One region of the Ensifer sp. Root1252 genome, then DNA from elsewhere that is predicted to be linked to it. Evidence: riboswitches for the same ligand, from Rfam matches in the RefSeq annotation. Region 1 holds a riboswitch; each other region holds the start of a gene.

Region 1 (5,419 bases):
CGAAAGCCCCTGGTCGACATGCTGGGTCGCAGCCGCATAGGTGTCGATGATCTTCTCCGGACCGATCTCATAGGCATCCTGGTAGTAGTCGAGATTGTCGTTGGTCATGAAGGCCGCGGGATAATAGACGCGGCCGATCTTGCCTTCCTTGCGGATCTCGATCTTCGAGACGATCGGGTGGATCGAGGAGGTCGAATGGTTGATATAGGAGATTGAGCCGGTCGGCGGCACCGCCTGCAGGTTCTGGTTGTAGAGGCCGGATGTCATCACCGCCTGCTTGAGTTCCAGCCAGTCTTCCTGCGTCGGGATATCGATGCCTGCGGTTTCGAACAGTTCGCGCACCCGCTCGGTCGCCGGCTTCCATTCCTGTTCGGTGTACTTGTCGAAATAGTCGCCCGAGGCGTATTTCGAGTTCTCGAAGCCCTTGAAGCTCGACCCGCGTTCGACGGCGATGCGGTTGGAGGCGCGGATGGCGTGGTAGGTCACCGTGTAGAAGTAGATGTTGGTGAAATCGACGCCTTCGTCCGAACCGTAATAGACCCGTTCGCGGGCGAGATAGCCGTGCAGGTTCATCTGGCCGAGGCCGATCGCATGGCTGTCGTCATTGCCCTTCTCGACGGAGGGAACCGAGGCGATATGGCTCATGTCGGAGACCGCGGTCAGCGCCCGGATCGATGTCTCGATCGTCTTGCCGAAATCGGACGAATCCATCGCGGCGGCGATATTCAGCGAGCCGAGATTGCAGGAGATGTCCTTGCCCAGGTGCTTGTAGGACAGGTCGTCATTGTACTCGCTGGCTTCGCTGACCTGGAGGATTTCTGAGCAGAGGTTGCTCATGGTGATGCGGCCGGCGATCGGGTTGGCGCGGTTCACCGTGTCTTCGAACATGATGTAGGGATAGCCCGACTCGAACTGGATTTCGGCCAGCACCTGGAAGAACTCGCGCGCCTTGATCTTCTTCTTGCGGATCCGGCTGTCGGCGACCATTTCCCGATATTTTTCCGTGACCGAGATGTCGGTGAAGGCAACGCCGTAGACGCGCTCCACGTCATAGGGCGAGAACAGGTACATGTCCTCGTTGTTCTTGGCGAGTTCGAAGGTGATGTCGGGAACGACGACGCCCAGCGACAGCGTCTTGATACGGATCTTCTCGTCGGCGTTCTCCCGCTTGGTGTCGAGGAAACGCATGATGTCGGGGTGGTGGGCGTTGAGATAGACGGCGCCGGCACCCTGGCGGGCGCCAAGCTGGTTGGCGTAGGAGAACGAATCCTCCAGCAGCTTCATCACGGGAATGATGCCGGACGACTGGTTTTCGATCTGCTTGATCGGGGCGCCGGCCTCGCGGATGTTGGTAAGCGACAGCGCCACGCCGCCGCCGCGCTTCGACAATTGTAGCGCCGAATTAATGCCGCGCGCGATCGATTCCATGTTGTCCTCGACCCTCAGCAGAAAGCAGGAGACGAGCTCGCCGCGCTGCTTTTTGCCGGCGTTGAGGAAGGTCGGGGTCGCCGGTTGGAAGCGACCGGAGATGATCTCGTCGACCATGTCGCGCGCCAGCGCCTCGTCGTCGCGCGCCAGCGTCAGCGCCACCATGCAGACCCGGTCCTCGTAGCGCTCGAGGTAGCGCTTCCCGTCGAAGGTCTTCAGCGTGTAGCTGGTGTAATATTTGAAGGCGCCGAGAAAGGTCGGGAAACGGAACTTCTTGTCATAGGCGTGATCGAACAGGTCGCGCACGAAGTTGAACGAATACTGGTCGAGAACCTCCTGCTCGTAGTAGCCCTCGGTGACGAGGTAATCGAGTTTTTCGCGCAGGTTATGGAAGAACACGGTGTTCTGGTTGACGTGCTGCAGGAAGTACTGCTTTGCCGCCAACCGGTCCTTGTCGAGCTGGATCCGGCCGTCCTCGTCATAGAGGTTCAGCATGGCGTTCAGCGCGTGGTAATCGAGCGCCGATTCCGTCGCCTTCAAGGGGCGTTCGAGTGTTGAGACGTCCAAAATCGTTCCATCCCGTTTTTGACATTGGCGACGTCCTCATCGGTTCCCAACAGTTCGAACCGGTAGAGATAGGGCACCTGGCACTTGGCCGAGATCACGTCGCCGGCGATCCCGTAGGTCGCGCCGAAATTGCTGTTGCCCGCGGCAATCACGCCGCGGATGTGGGAGCGGTTGTCCGCATCGTTGAGAAAGCGGATCACCTGTTTGGGCACGGCGCCCCGGCCGTCGTCGCCGCAATAGGTCGGGACGACGAGCACATAGGGTTCGTGCACGTCGAGCGGCGCGTCGGCCGCGCTGACGGGAATGCGTCTGGCGCGCAGGCCGAGCTTGCCGACGAAGCGATGGGTGTTTTCCGAGCGGGTGGAAAAATAGACGATCAGCCCCATCGCGCCGTACCTCGGCTTCAGGACAGTGCGCTGATCTTGTCGGGGCGGAAGCCTGCCCAGTGCTCCGGACCGGCGATGACGACGGGAACCTGCATGTAGCCAAGGCCCTTGACCGTCTCGAACGCGTCCTGGTCGACCGAAATGTCGATCACCTCGTAATTGACGCCCTGGCGGTCGAGCGCGCGATAGGTTGCGGTGCACTGGACGCAGGCGGGCTTGCTGTAGACGGTGACGTTCATTTCTTCCTCGTTTGGTCGGCTGGATCTGGGCATGAAAAGGCATGCGGATACGCACAAGCGATCCGGCGAAATGCAGGACTGGCAGGATGACCGCTTGCTCGGGTCGAGAAGACCCGGGCGCGGTTGTTCGTCAGATTCGCGGCTTCCCGCGCCTCTTCATTGGCGAATGATAGGAATTCGATGACGCGGACATGACTTCACCCCGAAGTTGAAGACGGCGCTTCCGGGGAGACGTCGAGACGATCAGGCAGGTTTCATCCTGCCCCATGCACACCTCTGACCTCTCCGGACACCCCGCCCGTGGACGTTTATCGATCGAGGCAGGTCTCCTGGCTCACGGGTCGGTGCTTCTGTCCGGACCTTCCCGAAGCATCATGCTTCAGTGGCCGAATGCTGGACAGTTGCTCGCCGTTTACAGTTGCGGGGGCAGCCACGGCTTAGCCAAGCGAAATCGCTACGACGGCACCGTATTCCCATCTTCGCTCCCAATCCTTGCGAATCGGGAGAACCTCGAACACTAGATATAGTATATGTCGGGAAAATTGCGTCAATAGGTTCCATGTCGAAGCCACCTGGGAGGCGGACAATATTTTTTCGGGTGTGGATAGCGGGGAGTAAACGACAAGTGTCGGCGAAGCCTGTGGATGGAGAGCCGTCATTGACAGCTCTGCTGAAATCCTCAAGCCGCGAAGGCGGGAACAGGACGATTGTCCCCGTCGACTGCCACCATGATGAAGGCGCCATGGGCAGTCAGGGTCTGTTTCGCTCCCGTCAAATCCTCTGACCACAATTCGACATCGACCGTCGTCGAGCTCCGTCCGGTGCGCACAATCCTGGCGACAAGCTCGATGATCGAGCCAACGGTGATCCGGTGCTTGAAATCGATGCGCTGGCAGGAGGCGAGCACTGTCGTCTTGCGGCTCGCCCGTGTCGCCGCGCCGAAGGCGGCCTTGGTCATCTGCGCCAGCGCGTCGCCGCCAAACATGGCGCCGAAGCTGTTGGCCTGATCCGGAAAGACGATATCGACCATGCGCACGGCATCGTCTTTTGGCGCTCCGATCGCATCGGTGTCGAGAGAAGGCAACGACCAGCCGGCGCCCTTGCCCTCCGGCATCGCGACCATGGTGAACTGGCCGCGGGCGCACAGATCGCGGGTGCCGGCCGTCAGATCTTCCGCGATCATATCGACTTCGACGACCATCGAACGCCGCCCGACCCGGATCGGGCGGCCGCTGCAGCTGACGATATGGCCGATGTGGGCGGGGCCGCGGAAGTCGACGCGATCGCAGGAGGCGGTGACGAAGGGAACGCGGCCGTGGCGCGTGGCGACGATGAAGGCGGTCCGGTCCATGAGTGCGAGGCCCGCACGGCCGAAGAGCGTGCCGTGGTGATTGGTGTCGCCGGGAAAGACGATGTCGATCAAGGTGGCGGGCGCCGGGGTTTCCCCCGGCGCCTTCTCGATATTGCTATCGTCCGTCATGCGTTTGCGGCCTCTTGCCGGCCGGCAGTGAAGGATTGGCGCAGCGTTTGCGCCGCCGCGACCATGTTGACGAGCGCCGGGCGAACTTCCTCCCACCGCCTTGTTTTCAGCCCACAATCCGGATTGACCCAGATCTGCGCCGGCGTCAGACCGTCGGTCGCCTGTTCGATCAGATGCACCATCTCGTTGACAGTGGGTACCCGCGGCGAGTGGATGTCGTAGACGCCGGGGCCGATCTCGTTCGGATAGGCCTGATCGATAAAGGCGCCGAGCAGCTCCATCTTCGAGCGCGAGGTTTCGATGGAGATGACATCGGCATCCATTGCCGCAATCGCCGCCATGATGTCGTTGAACTCCGAGTAGCACATGTGGGTGTGGATCTGGGTTTCGTCACCGACGCCGGAGGCGCTGATGCGGAAGCACTCGACCGCCCAGTCGAGATAGGCCTTTCGATCGGCCTGTCTCAGTGGCAGTCCCTCGCGCAGCGCCGGTTCGTCGATCTGGATCACGGCGATACCGGCCGTTTCCAGGTCGGTGACTTCGTCGCGCAGCGCCAGTGCGATCTGCCGGCATACGATCGACCGGGGCAGGTCGTCGCGCACGAACGACCATTGCAGCATCGTCACCGGGCCGGTGAGCATGCCCTTCATCGGCTTGTCCGTCAGCGACTGCGCATAGGTTGCCCAATCGACCGTCATCGGGTTCGGGCGCGAGACATCGCCGAAGATGATCGGCGGGCGTACGTAGCGCGAGCCGTAGCTCTGCACCCAACCGCTCTGAGTGAACCCATAGCCGGAGAGCTGCTCGCCGAAATACTGCACCATGTCGTTGCGCTCGAATTCGCCGTGCACCAGCACCTCGATGCCGATTTCCTCCTGCCAGCGCACGGCCTTCTCCGTCTCCTGGCGCAGGTAGGCGAGGTAGTCGACATAGCTGAGCTCGCCCTTGGCATGCAGCGATCGTGCCTGGCGCACCTCTGACGTCTGCGGGAAGGAGCCGATCGTCGTCGTCGGGAAGAGCGGCAGTGCCAGCCTGTCTTCCTGCCGCCGCCGGCGCGTTGCAAAACTCGATTGACGGCGGCTGTCTGCTGCCGTCAGGTTCTTCAAGCGTCCGGCAACGAGTGGATCGTGGACCTTGAGCGAGGTCAGCCGTGCCTCGACCGCAGCAATCGATTTTGCAAAGACCTGCTCGGGATTGGCCAGGCCCGGCTCGAATGCGCGGGCAAGCAGGCTGAGTTCGTCCAGCTTCTGCAGGGCGAAGGCAAGCCAGGAGACGAGCTCCGGATCGAGCGCTCGTTCGAGATCGAGGTCGATTGGCAC
Region 2 (5,419 bases), on a different contig from region 1:
GTCAAATGGTCGATGATGACGGCGCTGGTGCGGCGCTTGGCTTGCGTGCCCTCGCCGGGATCGTTGACGATGAAGGGGTAGACATGCGGTAGCGGCCCAAAGATCGCCTCGGGATAACAGGTCTCCGACAGCGCTAAGGCCTTGCCGGGCAGCCATTCCAGATTGCCGTGCTTGCCCATATGCACAATGGCCTGCGCGCCGAACTGGTTGCGCAGGAAAGCGTAGAAGGCGAGATATCCGTGCGGCGGCACCAGATCCGGCGAATGGTAGCTTTCCTTCGGATCGATGTTGTAGCCGCGCGCCGGCTGGATGCCGACGACAATCTCGCCGAAGCGGGCAAGCGGCAGCGCGAAGGCGCCATCGAGGAAGAACGGGTCGGTTTCCGGCGCACCCCAGCGGTCGCTGACCTCATCCTGAATCTGTTTCGGAAGCGAATCGAAGAACGTATTGTAATCGCTGAACGAAAGAACTTCGCGGATCTCGCGATCGCGGCTCGCCGCGTTGGTCGGCCCAGCCATCAGGTAGCCGATCAGTGCATCGCCATCCTCAGGCACGCCGGCGACGGGATAACCTTCGCTCGCCATGGCGCGCAGCACTTCAACCGTGCCCGCCGGCGTATCGAGCCCGACGCCATTGCCGAGTCGGCCATCGCGATTGGGGTAATTGGCCATGATGATGGCGATCCGCCGTTCGGCCGGACGGGCGCGGCGCAGTTTTGCCCAATTGACCGCAAGCCTGGCGGCAAAGCGGACCCGGTCGGAAAGCGGTTCGTGCCCGACGATGTTGGCTTCGACCTTGGGATCGTAGATCGAGGCCGCCTTGAAGGAGACGGCGCGCGCCAGAATGCGGCCATCGACCTCCGGCAAGGCAACGTTCATGGCGAGATCGCGCGCCATCAGCCCCTGCGGCGAGGCCTGCCATTGCGCGCGCGACGATCCGGAGAAGATCACCTGCAGCACCGGCGCGCCGGTTGATTCCAACACGGTCGGCTGCCTGTCGGCACCGGGCGAGGAAACGGCAAAGCCGGTGGCGTTCATCACCACGTCGGGTGCCGCCTCGGAAAAAATCGATTGCAGCGTGCCGACCGAAACGGCATCCTTGAGGCTGGAGACAAACAGCGGCAACACGCGCATGCCTTCGGCGGCAAGCGCCTCGATCAGCGCTTCGACCGGCCGGGTCTCGCCGCTCTGGACCAGGGCGCGATAAAAGCAGATCCCGACTGTCGGGGGTTCGAATCCCTCCCCCGCGACCATCCGCTCTTGGACACGTGCCTTCCATTCGCTGACGCCGATGACGCCCGCGCCCGGCCACCAGATGCCGGCCTTGAGCAGCGGTTTTGCCGGCTGCGGCTTTTCCGCGTCTGAGATCAACGCCTCGGCGTAGTCGAGGAACAGGCCGGCATTGTCAGCGCCGCCCTCGGTGAAATAGGCCCAGAGGCGCTGGCGGTCGTCGGCCTCAACGGTCGAAAACGGCTCGAGGCCGGGATCGGGCTTGTCGTCGCCGGGCAGCACCGCGATCTGGAAGCGGTGGGTGACGGCGGCGGCATGCAATGCTTCCAGCACATAACGGAAATAGCTGGCGCCACCGAGCGGCCTGACCACGATGAGTTTTGCATGCCTTGCCGTGCGCTCGACATAGGTGTCGACCGACATCGGGTGCATCAGGTTCATCAGGCTGGCGATGCGCAGGCTCAGCTCCCCGTCGCGCCGGCCATGGGCCGCCGCGATCGACGAAAGCTCGGTGTCGGCGGCCGACAGGAAAAGCACGTCGGCCGGCGTTTGCCCCAGGTCGATCGCCTCGTTGCCGTCGGCGATCGTTCCTTTCTGGGCGAGAAGCAGATGCATGTTTCTGTCCGTTCGAGCAATTCCAGGAAAAGCGTGAAATGGCTTTCCTGGAATTGCGTTGCTTCAAGGAGTTAGGCGAGTGCGGTGATGGCGGCGCGCACCGCAGCTTCGTCCATGTCGTGCAGGCCGATGACGACGAGGCGCGTACCGCGCTTCTCGCCAGCCGCCCAGGCACGGTCGTAATACTGGTCGATGCGGGCGCCAACGGCCTGGATCAGCAGGCGCATCGGCTTGCCGGGCACGTCGGCAAAGCCCTTGAGGCGCAGCACGTCATGCTCTGATATCACGCCCTTGAGGCGATCGATGAAACCTGCCGGATCGGCAATCGCGCCGAGCTCGACGACGAAGCTGTCGAACTCGTCATGAGAGTGCTCCTCGCCGGCCTCATGTTCCATCTCGTGGTGAGACTTGCGGTTGGCGATATCGCTTTCCGTGCCGACGCCGAGGCCGAGCAGGATGGCAGCGGCAACTTCGCCGTTCTTCGCCTCGATCATTGTTGGCTTGCGGTTAGTGCGCGAAGCGACCTCGTCGCGCACGGCCTTGAGGCCGGAGGCGTCGATCAGATCGGTCTTGTTGAGCACGATCAGGTCGGCGGCGGTCAACTGGTCCTCGAACAGTTCCTCGATCGGGCTTTCGTGGTCGAGATTGTCGTCCTCGACACGCAACGCATCGACCTTGTCATGGTCGTCGGCAAAACGGCCGGCGGCAACGGCGGCACTGTCGACCACGGTGACGACGCCATCGACGGTGACTTCGCTGCGGATATCAGGCCAGTTGAAGGCGGCGATCAGCGGCTGCGGCAAAGCGAGGCCCGAGGTTTCAATGATGATATGGTCAGGACGATTTTCGCGCTCGAGCAGCTTGGTCATGGTCGGGATGAAATCATCGGCAACCGTGCAGCAGATGCAGCCATTGGTAAGCTCAATGATATCGTCTTCCGAGCAGGCTTCTGCGCCGCAGCCCTTCAGCACGTCGCCGTCGACGCCGAGATCGCCGAACTCGTTGATGATGAGCGCAATGCGCTTGCCATCGGCGTTCTGCAGCAGATTGCGGATCATCGTCGTCTTGCCGGCACCGAGGAAGCCGGTGATGACGGTCGCCGGGATCTTGCCCTGGTTGGCTCTGGCAGTGGTCATGGATCAACCCTTCATTTTCAGCGGCAATCCGGCCGCGACAAAGTAAACTTCCGCGGATTTCTCCGCAACGATCTGGTGAAGCCGGCCGGCATGGTCGCGGAAATCGCGGACCATGCGGTTCTCGGGCACGATGCCGAGGCCGACTTCGTTGGAAACAAGGATGAGGCGCGCCCGCGCCTCCGGCAGGAAAGCGGCAAGGGCCGCGAACTCTGCCGCCATGTCGCGCCCTTCCATCATCAGGTTGGTGACCCACAGCGTCAGGCAGTCGACGAGCACCACGCGGTTCTCGTCATCGATGCGCGTCAGCAGCGAAACGAGGTCGAGCGGCTCTTCATGCGTCGTCCAGCCTTCGCCGCGCCTTGCCCGGTGATGGTCGATGCGCTCGCGCATCTCGTCGTCCCAGGCACGGCCGGTCGCGACATAGTGCATGCCGAGCCCGGAGGCTTCGACGAGCCTTTCGGAAAAGCTGGATTTGCCGGAACGGGCACCGCCGAGGACCAGAACCGGCCCGGCATGGGAAATGCTCATGTGCGTTGCAGCCTCACGCGCTTGGTCGCGAATTCGAGCGGCAACAGGATTTCACCGCGCCGACGGCGCGTTCGGGAAACGATCGATGAGCCAAGACAACCTCCGTGATGGCGTGGGAAGCGGGCTTCCCTTCGGGCGGAATGCCCCTGTCGGACGGCAGGTCTCCTGGCTCACGGCGTCACGAGCCCACCACATCGCGCCCCGCGTGATCACGCGAAGACCGATGCTTGGGCCCGAACGGCCCGCCTCACCTTCCCGGCGTTTTCTGGTTTCGTGAAAGGCGGACGATTCGTAGAAGAAGAGGCGTCCAACCCGGCTGATCACGAAGCCACGCCAGTGGCTTTTCCGGCTGAATTCCAAACCGCCTTCGATTGCCCCATGCAATCGAAAGGAAGCCGGCTATCAGCCCGATGGCGAACCCTGACCGTTCTACAGTCGCGGGGTCGGCTGCGATAAGGATGCCCGATTTGGGTCCATCCGTCACATTCCCAATTATTCCCCCGCATCGCCACGATCCGGGGAAACCATCCAACGTCAGATGATTAGGAAGCGGGCGCCGCAAAGTCAATCGACGCGTGCGACACGCCACCCGTCGAGATGCGGCGCGCGACAATTTGCCGGCAGCAGGCCGCAAAGGCCACTCCTGCATGTTTTTATCCTTAGATGGTATTCGACCTAAGGATAAAAACATGCAGCAATTCAAAGTGTTACAGCGACCTTTGCGCGTCCAGTAAGACGCGCGGCGCTGTAGTCGACGTCGGAGCGGACGCTCCACGGCAACTGAACTTTATTTTAGCAACGTCAGATATTGCGATAGAGTAGCCGAAAGTCGTTTCGATTATCCGGAAGGCAGATGGAACGCAGGCTCACCGCCGTGATGATTGCCGACGTTTCCGGCTATGGACTGCTCACCCAAGCCGACGAAGAGGGTACGTGTGCCCGCTTTCAGGCCGATCTGCACGGCCTGTTCGAACAAAGGATTGCCGCACATCGCGGGCGGTTGATCAAGACCATGGGCGACGGGTTATTGGTCGAGTTCCAGAGTGTCGTCGAGGCGGTCCGTTGTGCGGTGGAGGTTCAGCGCGCGAAATCCGAAAGCCGCGGCTCCGATCAGGGTCGACTGGAATTCCGCATCGGCATCAATCTTGGCGACGTCATCGTTGAAGGCGACGACATTCACGGCGATGGAGTGATCATTGCCGAGCGCCTGCAGAGCCTCGCCGAACCGGGTGGGATCATCATCTCCGGCACCGCCTACGACCAGGTCGAGAAGCACCTCGATGTCGGCTTCGTCTTTCTCGGCGAACAACGCCTGAAGCATATCGAAAAGCCGGTGCGGACTTACCGGCTGGGGCTGAACGAAGCCCGCCCCGGCAGCGTAAAGGTCGCTGGGCGCCACGCGAAGCGCTGGGCGGCACTCGTTACGTCTGCTGTCGTGCTCGGCGCTGCTGCCGGCGTGGCCTGGTGGCGGCCCTGGGAGTCGCCTGTGGAAACGGTCCAGATACAACCACCGAACCTGACCGCGCCGGACAAGCCGTCGATCGCGGTGCTTCCGTTTGCCAACGTGAGCGACGATCCCAGGCAGGAGTATTTCGCCGATGGCATGACCGATGGCCTTGTCACCGAGCTGGCTCAGGTATCCGGCTTGTTCGTTATCGCGCGTAACTCGACCTTCACCTACAAGGGCAGGGCGGTGACACCCAGGCAGGTGTCCAAGGAACTCGGTGTCCGATACGTCCTCGAAGGCAGTGTGCAGCGTGCCGGAGAACAGCTACGGATCAATGCTCAGCTCATAGATTCTCTCAGCGGCGGCCACGTTTGGGCCGGCAAGTTCGACGGTTCACTTTCCGATGTCTTTGCGCTGCAGGACGAAGTGATGCGCGGCATTGCCGACGCGCTTGCGCTTCGGTT
Region 3 (5,419 bases), on a different contig from region 1:
GGACATTCTGTGCGAGAGCCGGTTTCCCGGCGGGTTCAATCCGAGCCTGCCCGGTGTGGGCCCGGAGGGTTGGGTCGACGACCGCGTGGTCGGGCTTGACCAGGGGCTTGTCGTGATGATGATCGAGAATGCCAGAAACGGTTTCGTCTGGGAGCTGACGCGCAGCATTCCGGCCATACGGCGCGGATTGCAGCGGGCGGATTTTCGCGGCGGCTGGCTTGAGACCAGGGAGACGGCATGAGCTTGGGCCACGAGCGGCAGGACGAGCGCCCGGCGGAGGACGAGGCGGACGCGGCGTTGCGCCAGAGCGCCCTTGGCGTTCTCGCGCACCTGCAGTCGTCTTTCCCCGAAGTGGGCTTTTCGCTCGGGGCCGCCGGCGACGTATTTCTTCCCGAGGCGCGGTTCTGGGTGGAGGAGGGCGTCGGGCTTGAAGACAGCCTTGCCTATCAGGATCGCTTTGCCGAGGGCATGGACGACAAGATCCGCGCCGCCCATCTGATTGCCTTTTACAGCAACCAGCTCACGCTCGCGCTTGGCGGCCTCTATCTCGGTGGGGGCATCGTGGCAGCCGTTCGCGGCCTTCGCTTCGAAGAATTTTCGCGGGCCTATGGCGAACGGCTTGTCGCGGCCAAGCGGTTTCATTTCAGCCTTGCCTTGCCCGCAGCCGGGGATCATGCCCCGGCGACTGCGGACGTCTTCGGCGAAACCTTCGCTGCGCATCTGGCGCCGATCGTCGTCATGTTGAAGCGTCGCACCGGCCTGTCCTCGGGCGCGCAATGGCGGCTTGCGGCGGATTCGCTTGCCGGTGGGTTCCTGGAGATCGGCCGCGTCCTCGGCGACGAGGAGACCGCGATGGCGAGGGCGCTGGCGATCGTCAAGCGCGCGGGTACGTCGCTATTTTCCGACAAGCTCCGTTACGAGGACATCGTGATCGAGATCGGCGGCAATCATGCGCTGTCGCGCACCTATCGCCTGCGCGGCGGCTGCTGTCTCTATTATCGAACGGAAGGTGGCAGCTTCTGCGACAGTTGCGTGATGCTGGCGCCGGACGACCGCCGCGCGCGGTTGCAGGCGCATCTGCTGGCATTGCAGGCGCGCTGAGACATCTCGACGACAAAGCCCCTGATATCGGCGATATCAGGGGCTCCGGGTTGATGGCGAAATCTGGCCGGTCTGTTACGCCTTGGCGAAACGATCGTTGATGAAGCCCGACACGACGCCGAGAACAATCCAGAACGCGAGCGTGGTGGCAAGGGCTGCCACGGCGAATTCAGCGCCGAGCACGGCCGGCACATTGCTGGAGATGTCCGACGGTTGCGGCGCGCCATAGACATGCGGTGCCGCGATCAGCACGAGGCCGATGATCTTGGCGGCGATCTCTTGCCGCAAGACCAGCAGATAGAGACCGGCGGCAGACAACAGCACGGTTGCACCCCACCAGACCTGGCGGTCGCCGAGTTCCGCGGCCGGGAAGCCCGGCAGTTCCGGCGGCAGACCGATTGCCGGCAGCATGTGCACGGCAAGCCAGCCGCAGGCGCCCCAGAGCGCGCCGTTCCTGAGCGTGATCGGGTAGCCGATGACGAGGCTGACGCCGGCGAGCAGCAGCGCGAAGCCGGAGCCGGTCACCAGATTGGCGATCAGCGTGCCGGAAAAGCGGCTCATGCCGAACATGATGCCGCCTTCCTCGTGTTCGCCCTCATGGGCGTAGGCAGGCGTGATCGGCGACAGGGCGTCAAGCAAAGCGCCAATCGGCGAAACCGCCTTCAGCGACGAATGCTGGTCGTGGTTTGCTGCGGCCGGATCGGCCGTTCCCGGCTGAACGGCTGGTTGTTCGCCGGCGGCCGGTGCCTCGCCTTCGAATTCTTCCGCGTGCAGGATCAGCGGTACGACGCGTAGTTCCTGGGCGCCGGTCATGAAGACACCGGCAATCAATCCAGCCACGATCGCGGCCAGAAGCGTTCTGACAATCATTTTCGATATCCCTCGATATCGGCGCGCCATGCATCTGGCAGGCAGCGCCGTGTCCCACTGGCAAATATGCGAACGGCTCCGTCCGGCAGATCTTCAATCTGCATCAGACGCGAGCAAACGCGTCCGGCTGTCTGCCGGAAGCGTTTTTGTCCGCAGCTATGTCGATGCGGAACGCAAGTCGCGTCCCGGAACATCGCTTAGTGGCAGGGGAAGCCATAGGAGTGGCGGGTGTCGTGCGCGGTATCGTGCAGCACGGCCGAGTTCGCCAGGCCTGCGCCGAAGACGAGGAAGCCGCCGATGAGGAGCGCGATGATACCTGCGGTCAGACGATCGCTGAGGGAGAGCGGAATGCTCGAAACTGTAGATGTAGCCATGACAACCTCCGTGATGGCGTCGGGATCTTTCCCGGTTTGGGCCCTATGCCCGCATCGACTGGCAGGTTTCCTGGCTCAGGACGTCGGGTGAGATCACCCTGGATTTGCCTCGCCTTCCCAGAGCAAGGGCCGCCCTCTCGCGGTCTTGTCTCCAGTGGCTTCTTCCGGATCGCTCCGGAACGGCGCATTCACGTCGCTCTACAGTCGCGGGGTCGGCCGTGATTTGAATGCCCAGCATGGGTCCATCCGTCACGTTCCCGTTTACTCCCGAAACGCGTTCGCGTTGCGGGAACCAATCGATCCACGATGATTAGGATCGCACCCCGGAGATGTCAATTAGACTTGCGCCGCCGCCCGGTCCATCCGCGACAAAATCACGAAGGATCATGCGTTTATAGGCTTCGACGATCTGGTCGCCCTCTGCTCTGGTGACGGAGACCGCAAGCCGCATCGTGCAATCGCCGAGATGCATGATCAAAAAGGCGGCGCTGTCGATCGTTTCGCGCGGCGTGTCGGGCGCAAACCGAGCCCAGACGTCGGCCAGAAGCTGGCCGCCGGCACGGCTTTGCAAAAGGTCGATCTCGCGCAGCGCCTTGTCGGCCTGCATCGCTGACCAGATGTCGCGCATCACAGGCTCGGCCAGGAACATATCGTAATAGATGTCGAACAGCATGGAGAAGGCGTCACGCAGTTCCGAGATCGACGTCACCTTGGCAAGCTCGGCCCCGATGCATTCATTGCAGACCGCATTGTAGCGCTCGGCCAGCGTGCGCACGACCGCCGCCTTGTCGGGGAAGTACTGGTAGAGGGAGCCGATCGAGATTCCAGCCTTTTCAGCGACTTCGCTCATGCGCATGGCGTCGCTGCCCTTCTCCTGGATGATCGCCGTGGCGCAGGAAAGGATGTGCTCGACGCGCTCGCGGCTGCGCTTCTGGCTGGGCGTGCGGCGCAGCGCCGGCTCGTCGTCAGCGGGGATTGTGGAAGGGCTTGCATCGGGAATCATGAGTAATGCTCACATTTTGACTTGACTCCTAAAATACGAGGATTTATCACATTTGCAAATGTGAGAGATGCTCATGTTTTGCAATCAACCTCAGGAGGAAGCGATGACTGACAAACTCACACTGGTTCTGGGCGGTACGGGCAAGACGGGGCGGCGGGTGGCGGCCCGCCTTGAGGAGCGGGGTATCGCGGTGCGCATCGGCGCCCGTTCGGCATCGCCTTCCTTCGACTGGACGGATGAGGCGACCTGGGCGCCCGTGCTTGAAAATGTCGAGCGCATCTATATCAGCTACCAGCCGGATCTGGCGGTGCCGGGCGCCGTCGAAACCATCCGCAAATTCTCGAGGCTTGCCGTTCGCTCGGGCATCAAGCGGCTGGTGCTTCTGTCGGGGCGCGGCGAGGACGAGGCGGAAGCGGCCGAGCGCGAACTGCAGGCCTCCGGCGCCGACTGGACGATCATCCGGGCAAGCTGGTTCTTCGAGAATTTCAGCGAGGATTTTTTGACCGATTCCGTTCGCAGCGGATCGGTGTTCCTGCCGCCGGATGAGATCACCGAACCCTTCATCAGCACCGACGACATCGCCGACGTGGCAGTTGCAGCCCTTCTGGACGAGGGGCATGTCGGCAAGGTCTATGAGCTGACAGGCCCGCGGCTGATGACCTTTGCCCAGGCCGTGGCCGAGATCGCGACGGCTGCCAACCGCCGGATCGGCTATCAGTCCGTGCCGGTTGCCGACTTCACGGTGCAGTTGCGGGCCGCCGGATTGCCTGATGACTATGTCGAACTCATCCGCTATCTCTTCACGTCGGTGCTCGACGGGCGCAATTCGCAAGTGACGTCCGATGTCGAGCGCGTGCTTGGGCGCAAACCGCGCGACTTCGCCGACTATGCCCGGGAGACCGCTGCAACTGGTGTCTGGAGTATCGCCGCATGATCCCGCTGATCCCCGCTCTGGCGTTTGCCGCCGCAATCGGCTCCGGCCTGATGGCCGGGCTGTTCTTCATCTTCTCGGTCTGCATCATGCAGGCTTTGTCGCGGCTGCCGGCGGAGCAGGGGATCGCGGCGATGAACGCCATCAACGTGGTGATCCAGAATCCGCTGTTCCTCAGTACCTTCATGGGCACGGCGCTTCTGGGGCTCGCGCTGGTCGTCGCGGCCTTCATCTGGGGCGGTAACGGCAGCCTGCTGCTGGCGGCCGGCGGCATCGCCTACGTCGCCGGCGTGCTGATCGTCACCATTATCTTCAACGTGCCGATGAACGATGCGCTGGCGGCTGCCACGTCTGGGCAGGCTGCCACCGAAATCTGGCAGCAGCACTACCTGACCGACTGGGTCTGGTGGAACCATGTGCGCACGATTTCCTCGATCGGCGCTCTGGCGCTGTTCATTCTGGGTTTTGCGCGCAGCTGAAGAGAACGACCGACGCGACCCTGTGAAGGTCCGCCGGTCGTTCATTTCAATCAACCAGCGAGCCGCAGGTGAGGTTGGCGATCGCGCCGGTCATGGCGCCCGCCCGGTCCGAGGCGACGAAGGCGGCATAGTCGGCGACCTCGTCGAGCCTCGGGAAACGGCCGAGCAATGTGCCGGACTTTGCCCGACCGTCGAGCATCTCCTCCACAGTGGTATCGAACCGGTCGGCAAACCCTTGAAAGACGGCGCGCGCATGCGAAGCTGGCAGTGCCTCGGGAATGGCATCCGGCCGCAGGCAGATGACGCGGATGCCATGGCTGCCGAGTTCGCCGGCGAGAATGCGCGAGAAGGTCTCGATGGCGCCGCAGGTGGTGCCGTAGCCGAGGAAACCCGAGCCGGACATGCGCGAGCCGGGCGTCGAAAGCGTCAGGATGACACCGCTGCCGTTTCTTTCCATCTGCGCTGCTGCCGCCTTGGCGGTGATGAAGTTGGCGCGGGTATAGGCTGCAATCGGGTGCTCGAACTGTTCCAGCGTCAGCTCAGAAAGCGGCGGGCCCTGAATGTGGGCAAAGCCGACAGCGGTCAGGACCACGTCGATCCTGCCGGTTCGGTCGACAACCGATTGCGCATGCCGCTCGACGGCGGCTTGATCCATCACGTC
Region 4 (5,419 bases), on a different contig from region 1:
TGTTGCCATAGGCTAACACTGCGGTGCCGCCGGCATTGGTCGAGAGGTTGCCGCCGATGCGGGCCGAGCCTTCCGACCCGAGCGACAGCGGAAACAGTCGATCGTTATCATCGGCCGCCTTCTGGATATCGGCAAGGATGCAGCCGGCGTCGGCAACGATGACATTGCCGACGGGGTCGATGTCGCGAATCCGGTTCAGCCTCTGCAGCGACAGGACGATATCGGCCTTGCCCTCGCGCGGGATCTGACCCGCCACATGGCCGGTGTTACCGCCTTGCGGAACGATTGCCGTTCGGGTCGCGCTTGCAAGCTTCATGATGCGCGACACCTCCTCGACCGAACCGGGGCGAAGCACCATCGGGGTGGTGCCATTGTAGAGCCCGCGGGATTCGATGAGGTAGGGCGCGAGGTCCGCCGGGTTCGTCAAGGCATTGGCGCTGCCGACGATGTCGATGAAGGAGGCGATCAGTTCGGGAGAGGGGAGCGTCGTCGTCATGGCCCTGCCTTCGCAAATGCGCCCGACGGCGCTACTGCATAATTCCTTAAATCGGAATCGAATTAAGGACAAAATTATGCAGCGGGTTTAGAGCGTTACAGCGTCCTTTGCGCGTCATATTTGACGCACGGCGCTGTAAAAGTGCCTGTCGGTCAGTCTCTGGGGGCGGCAGCACGCTGCAGCCGGTCGAGGATCGCCTCTCCCAACCCTTCCGAAGGGATGGGGCCGAAGGCGATGGTTGCGGAGCCGCTGGCATCCGCCCTCTTCATATAGTCGAAAAGATTGGCAGCTGCCTCGCGCAGGCTGCCTGCCGGGCTGAGGTCGAGTACGATCGCGGCGTGCTCTTCGCCGGGGAGCGACGCATTGCCGAACCGGATCAGCGCTTCTCCCGGACGCACGTCGGCGGCGTCGAGCCGGACAGCTGCGCCCGGCGCGTAGTGCGAGGCGAGCATGCCCGGGGCCTCGATAGTCGCTCCGGCGCTCTGCGGCCTCGAGACGGTAAGGCCGGTCAGCCTTTCGATTTCGAAGACGTCGAGACCGCCCGGACGCAGCAGGCGCAGCGCGCCGTCCTCGACCTTGATGATCGTCGATTCAAGCCCGATCTCCGCAGAGCCGGCGTCGAGAATGAGCTTGAGGCGCGGCCCGAGATCGGCTTCCACATGGGCAGCGCTTGTGGGACTGATCTTGCCCGACGTATTGGCGCTCGGTGCGGCGAGCGGGCGGCCGAAGCGGGCAATCACCCGACGTGAAAAGCCATCAGGCATGCGGATGCCGAGCGTGTCGAGGCCGGCCGAGGCAAGCGCGTGCACGGTGCTTGTTGTGCGCTGGGGCAGGATCAACGTCAGCGGGCCGGGCCAGAACGCTTCGGCCAGGCGCCGCGACAACGAATCGAATGTCACATGGGCTTCAGCCATCGCCATGTCTGACACATGCGATATCAGTGGGTTGAAGCGTGGACGCCCCTTCATCTCATAAATACGGCTGATCGCATCGGGATTGGTGGCGTCCGCTGCCAGGCCGTAGACCGTCTCGGTCGGAATCGCGACGGGCTCGCCTTCGGCAAGCACCGCACAGGCACGCTCGATCGCCCGTTCCGGCTCGGTCCGTGTATCGATGATTTCGGCCATGTCGCTTCCGTTTCCCTTTCCGAGGCTTCCTTAAAGGAGCCACGGTGAAAACAGAACGATTTTCTTCAGGCAACCGGGTCTGCGCTTCAGAGGCTGCGAATGATGCGCTTCAATGCCTCGTCGCGCGCGCCGAGCATCAGCACGTTCTTGAGCGCGACTTTCGGGTCGTCGGTACGAAAGAGCAGCCCGTTGTCGCGAACGCTGCGATTGATGGTCATCTGCCCCTCTGGCGCATCGGGCTCGATGGCAACGGCGAAGTACATTCGGGAATAGCCGGTCTGGATGCGTTCGAAGAAGTGTTTCTCGTCGCCGAGGTCACAGAAGAAGTTGGCGAAATAGAACGACCAGGTGACGTCCTTGGACGGGGCGAGATGTGTTCTCGCCGCCGTGACATGGCAATAGCCGAGATGCGGCCGACCGGTGAGCGTGCGGTGGAAGATCATCTTGGGAAACTGGATCGAGGTATGGAAGCCGTTCATCCGCTTGTGCGTCGTTTCGCCGGCGGTCGTCAGCTTGTGGGCGGTGCGCTCGGCAACCTCGTCATAGCTCAGATAACGCCGCTCGCGCTGCGACCATTGACGCCTTTCTATGCGGCCGGTGCGCAGGAACTCGGTGTGGACCGCTGTCTTCGGAGCGATCGTTGGCAGCTTCTCGGCTGCGGCGTCGTAGTATTTGAGCTTTGCCATGAACTTCAATGCGCTGTTTGCCGGTTCGGCCGGTTTCTCCGTCAGGCGACGCTAATGCATTATGGTTAATGGAAGATTTCACTCGCGTCGGTGGGCCTTGCCCCGCGTCACGGGAAGACATGTCGCAAAATGGCGAAGGATCCGCGCTTTCTCGCAAGCCTTGCCGGAAAAAGCGACAATTGCTCAATCCTTGAGCTATCCTATTGTTTACAATGAAAAATGATCAATCACAGGGCGTTTGGTGCGCTTGATGTGCTGTGTCGTCTTTCTGGAATCGGATGTCGTTAATCGGCAGCTACGACGATGGCTTCCGCGATTAGATATGCCTACTCAAGGTGCTGTCTTTTAGGGAAGGCGGAGAATTGGGAAGCCGGTCAAAACCCGGCGCTGCCCCCGCAACGGTGGTGGAGCGAAAGCCACGGCACAAAGCCACTGGACGGTTCCGTCCGGGAAGGCGCCGGGCTGGTCCTTGCGGACGGCTCCTGAGCCCGGAAACCAGCCTTGACGCGAACAGACCGTAACGGGTTGCGGCGGGCAGCCGGATCGGAGCCGTCATCGCACAGGCAATGCGCCCGTGCGGGTTCCAGTCCTGCCTCTCCGAAACGCGAACGAGGACAGGACATGGACATCAAGGGCGATATGCTCCGCAAGCTGAAGGGTCGACGCGACGGCTACAGCCTCGACCGGGCCTTCTACATCGACCCCGACTACTACAGGCAGGATCTCGAAAGCATCTGGTACAAGGACTGGTTGTTCATCGGCCACGACTGCGAGATCCCGCGTGCCGGTAACTATTTCACCGTCCAGGTCGGCGATTATCCTGTCATTATCGTTCGCGACCGACAGGGCACGATCCGCGCCCTGCACAATTCCTGCCGTCATCGCGGTTCTCGCGTCTGCGCGCAGCACAAGGGCTCTTCGGCCAAGCTCGTCTGTCCCTATCACCAATGGACCTATGAGCTCGACGGCGCGCTGCTCTTTGCCCGCCAGATGGGCGAGGATTTCGACAAGGCGGCCCACGGCCTGAAGCCGATCCACTGCGAGACCGTCGGCGGTTACATCTTCATCAACCTGTCCGAGCAGCCGATGGATTTCGGCCCGTTCCGCGACATGGTCGCGCCCTATCTTGCGCCGCACCGCCTGGGTGAAACCAAGGTCGCCTTCGAAAGCACGATCATCGAAAAGGGCAACTGGAAACTCGTCTGGGAAAACAACCGGGAGTGCTACCATTGTGCCGCCAACCACCCCGAACTTTGCCGCACCTATCCCGAAGCGCCGACGGCGACCGGTGTGCAGGGCGCCAAGGATGATCCCGTCATTGCCGCGCATTGGGCGAAATGCGAAGCAGCCGGACTGCCGAGCGAGTTCCGGATGTCCGAGACCGGCCAGTTCCGCTCGGCGCGCATGCCGTTGATCGACGACGCCGAGAGCTACACCATGTCCGGCGCCCGCGCCGTGCGGCGGCAACTGTCGGCAGACGTTAGCCAGAAGCATATCGGCACGCTCCTGCTCTTCCATTATCCCTCGACCTGGAACCATGTGCTGGCCGACCACGCCATCACCTTCCGCGTCCTGCCGCTCGGCCCGGAGCTGACGCAGGTGACGACCAAGTGGCTGGTCAACAAGGACGCGGTTGAAGGCGTCGACTACAATCTCGAGCAACTGACGCATGTCTGGACCGAGACCAACGATCAGGACCGCCAGATCGTCGAGGAGAACGCCTTTGGTATTCGCTCGCCGGCCTACCAGTCAGGCCCCTATTCGCCCGAACACGAAGGCGGCGTGATGCAGTTCGTCGAGTGGTATTGCAAGTTCATGGAACAGCGCCTGCAGGGCGAGGCTGCTCCGCTTTCCCGGGTCGCCTGACATGCAGATGGCATCCTCGTTCCATCATTTCGACGAGCTTCATGTCTGGATCGACAGGCAGAACATGCTCGAATGCACATCGGCCGTGATCGAGACCGCCGATGTGATGACCTTTACCTTCCGGGCGGAAAAGCCGGCCTGGTTCCGCTATCTGCCTGGGCAGTTCGTCACGCTCGAGCTGCCGGTCGCCGACGAGCCGGTCATGCGCACCTACACGCTGTCGTCGACGCCCTCCCGGCCGTTGTCGATCGCCGTCACCGTCAAGGCGCAAGCCGATAGCATCGGCACGCGCTGGATGTTCGATCACCTGAAGCCCGGCATGCGGCTGAAGGCGTTCGGTCCGCTCGGCGATTTCAGCTTCGTGCGCCATCCCGGCGAAAAATATCTCTTCATATCGGCAGGCTCCGGCGTCACGCCGATGATGTCGATGACGCGCTGGATGGCGGACTGCGTTCCCGAGACCGACGTCACCTTCATTTCCTGCGCCCGCCGGCCAGACGACCTTCTGTTCCGCTCGGAACTGGAAGTGCTGGCGCGCCAGATGTCCGGGCTAAACCTCGGCTTCGTGGTCGAGGGGCATGAGTCAAGGCACGGATGGCACGGGCTGCGCGGCCGCATCGACGGCGCCAAGCTGCCGCTGCTTGCACCCGACTTCATGGAGCGCACAGTGTTTTGCTGCGGTCCGGAGCCGTTCATGCGCGGCGTGCGCGAGTTGCTGAAGGCGGCCGGTTTCGACATGAGCCGCTATCACGAGGAAAGCTTCCAGCCGGCGGCAGCACCGGCAGCCGAGGAGATAGCAGTCAGGGCAGGGGCGGCAGCCGACGCCGAAGCGCAAGGCGCCAAGGTGGTCTTCACCATGAGCGGCAAGGAGATCGAGGCCAAGCCCGGCCAGACGATCCTGCAGGCGGCGCGGGCCAACGGCGTCAGGATCGGTGCGGCCTGTGAAGGCGGCATCTGCGGTACGTGCCGGGTGATGAAAGTCGCCGGCGAGGTCGAGATGAACCACAACGGAGGTATTCTCGACGACGAAATCGATGAGGGCTACATCCTCGCCTGCTGCTCGCGGCCGCTTGGAGATGTACAGATCGAAGCCTGACAATGCTTGATGGTCGCGGGGAGCGTGTTCTTTCCGCGACCGACCCGTCAGCGGCTGGCCGCGGCCGCCAGCCGCACGGCGCGGTCGTGCCGACCGAAATCGATCGACCCGGTCGCCATCATGTCGACGCCTTCGCCGGCGGCGCTGG

Evidence for each region. Region 1 has a riboswitch for cobalamin ahead of nrdH (glutaredoxin-like protein NrdH). Riboswitches for the same ligand answer to the same signal wherever they lie in the genome.
Region 2: linked by a shared signal. The riboswitch ahead of cobU (bifunctional adenosylcobinamide kinase/adenosylcobinamide-phosphate guanylyltransferase) and the one ahead of nrdH (glutaredoxin-like protein NrdH) in region 1 are both predicted to bind cobalamin.
Region 3: linked by a shared signal. The riboswitch ahead of ASD02_RS12655 (CbtB-domain containing protein) and the one ahead of nrdH (glutaredoxin-like protein NrdH) in region 1 are both predicted to bind cobalamin.
Region 4: linked by a shared signal. The riboswitch ahead of ASD02_RS00045 (aromatic ring-hydroxylating dioxygenase subunit alpha) and the one ahead of nrdH (glutaredoxin-like protein NrdH) in region 1 are both predicted to bind cobalamin.

The regions. Positions count from the first base shown of each region.
Region 1 is NZ_LMDT01000002.1:69,141-74,559, reverse strand. It holds gene nrdE (class 1b ribonucleoside-diphosphate reductase subunit alpha) at 1-1,995, opposite strand, end outside; gene nrdI (class Ib ribonucleoside-diphosphate reductase assembly flavoprotein NrdI) at 1,965-2,381, opposite strand; gene nrdH (glutaredoxin-like protein NrdH) at 2,399-2,620, opposite strand; cobalamin riboswitch at 2,922-3,148, opposite strand; gene ASD02_RS04830 (hotdog domain-containing protein) at 3,300-4,100, opposite strand; gene metE (5-methyltetrahydropteroyltriglutamate--homocysteine S-methyltransferase) at 4,097-5,419, opposite strand, start outside.
Region 2 is NZ_LMDT01000012.1:525,810-531,228, reverse strand. It holds gene cobN (cobaltochelatase subunit CobN) at 1-1,844, opposite strand, end outside; gene cobW (cobalamin biosynthesis protein CobW) at 1,916-2,980, opposite strand; gene cobU (bifunctional adenosylcobinamide kinase/adenosylcobinamide-phosphate guanylyltransferase) at 2,984-3,508, opposite strand; cobalamin riboswitch at 3,646-4,052, opposite strand; gene ASD02_RS15125 (adenylate/guanylate cyclase domain-containing protein) at 4,362-5,419, shown strand, end outside.
Region 3 is NZ_LMDT01000012.1:17,767-23,185, forward strand. It holds gene ASD02_RS12640 (glucoamylase family protein) at 1-241, shown strand, start outside; gene ASD02_RS12645 ((2Fe-2S)-binding protein) at 238-1,101, shown strand; gene ASD02_RS12650 (CbtA family protein) at 1,177-1,971, opposite strand; gene ASD02_RS12655 (CbtB-domain containing protein) at 2,169-2,345, opposite strand; cobalamin riboswitch at 2,388-2,657, opposite strand; gene ASD02_RS12660 (TetR/AcrR family transcriptional regulator) at 2,656-3,348, opposite strand; gene ASD02_RS12665 (NAD(P)H-binding protein) at 3,452-4,282, shown strand; gene ASD02_RS12670 (anthrone oxygenase family protein) at 4,279-4,758, shown strand; gene ASD02_RS12675 (SDR family oxidoreductase) at 4,805-5,419, opposite strand, start outside.
Region 4 is NZ_LMDT01000001.1:8,185-13,603, reverse strand. It holds gene ASD02_RS00060 (FAD-binding oxidoreductase) at 1-496, opposite strand, end outside; gene ASD02_RS00055 (L-threonylcarbamoyladenylate synthase) at 649-1,623, opposite strand; gene ASD02_RS00050 (DUF6656 family protein) at 1,710-2,309, opposite strand; cobalamin riboswitch at 2,626-2,828, shown strand; gene ASD02_RS00045 (aromatic ring-hydroxylating dioxygenase subunit alpha) at 2,931-4,175, shown strand; gene ASD02_RS00040 (hybrid-cluster NAD(P)-dependent oxidoreductase) at 4,177-5,271, shown strand; gene ASD02_RS00035 (GH25 family lysozyme) at 5,319-5,419, opposite strand, start outside.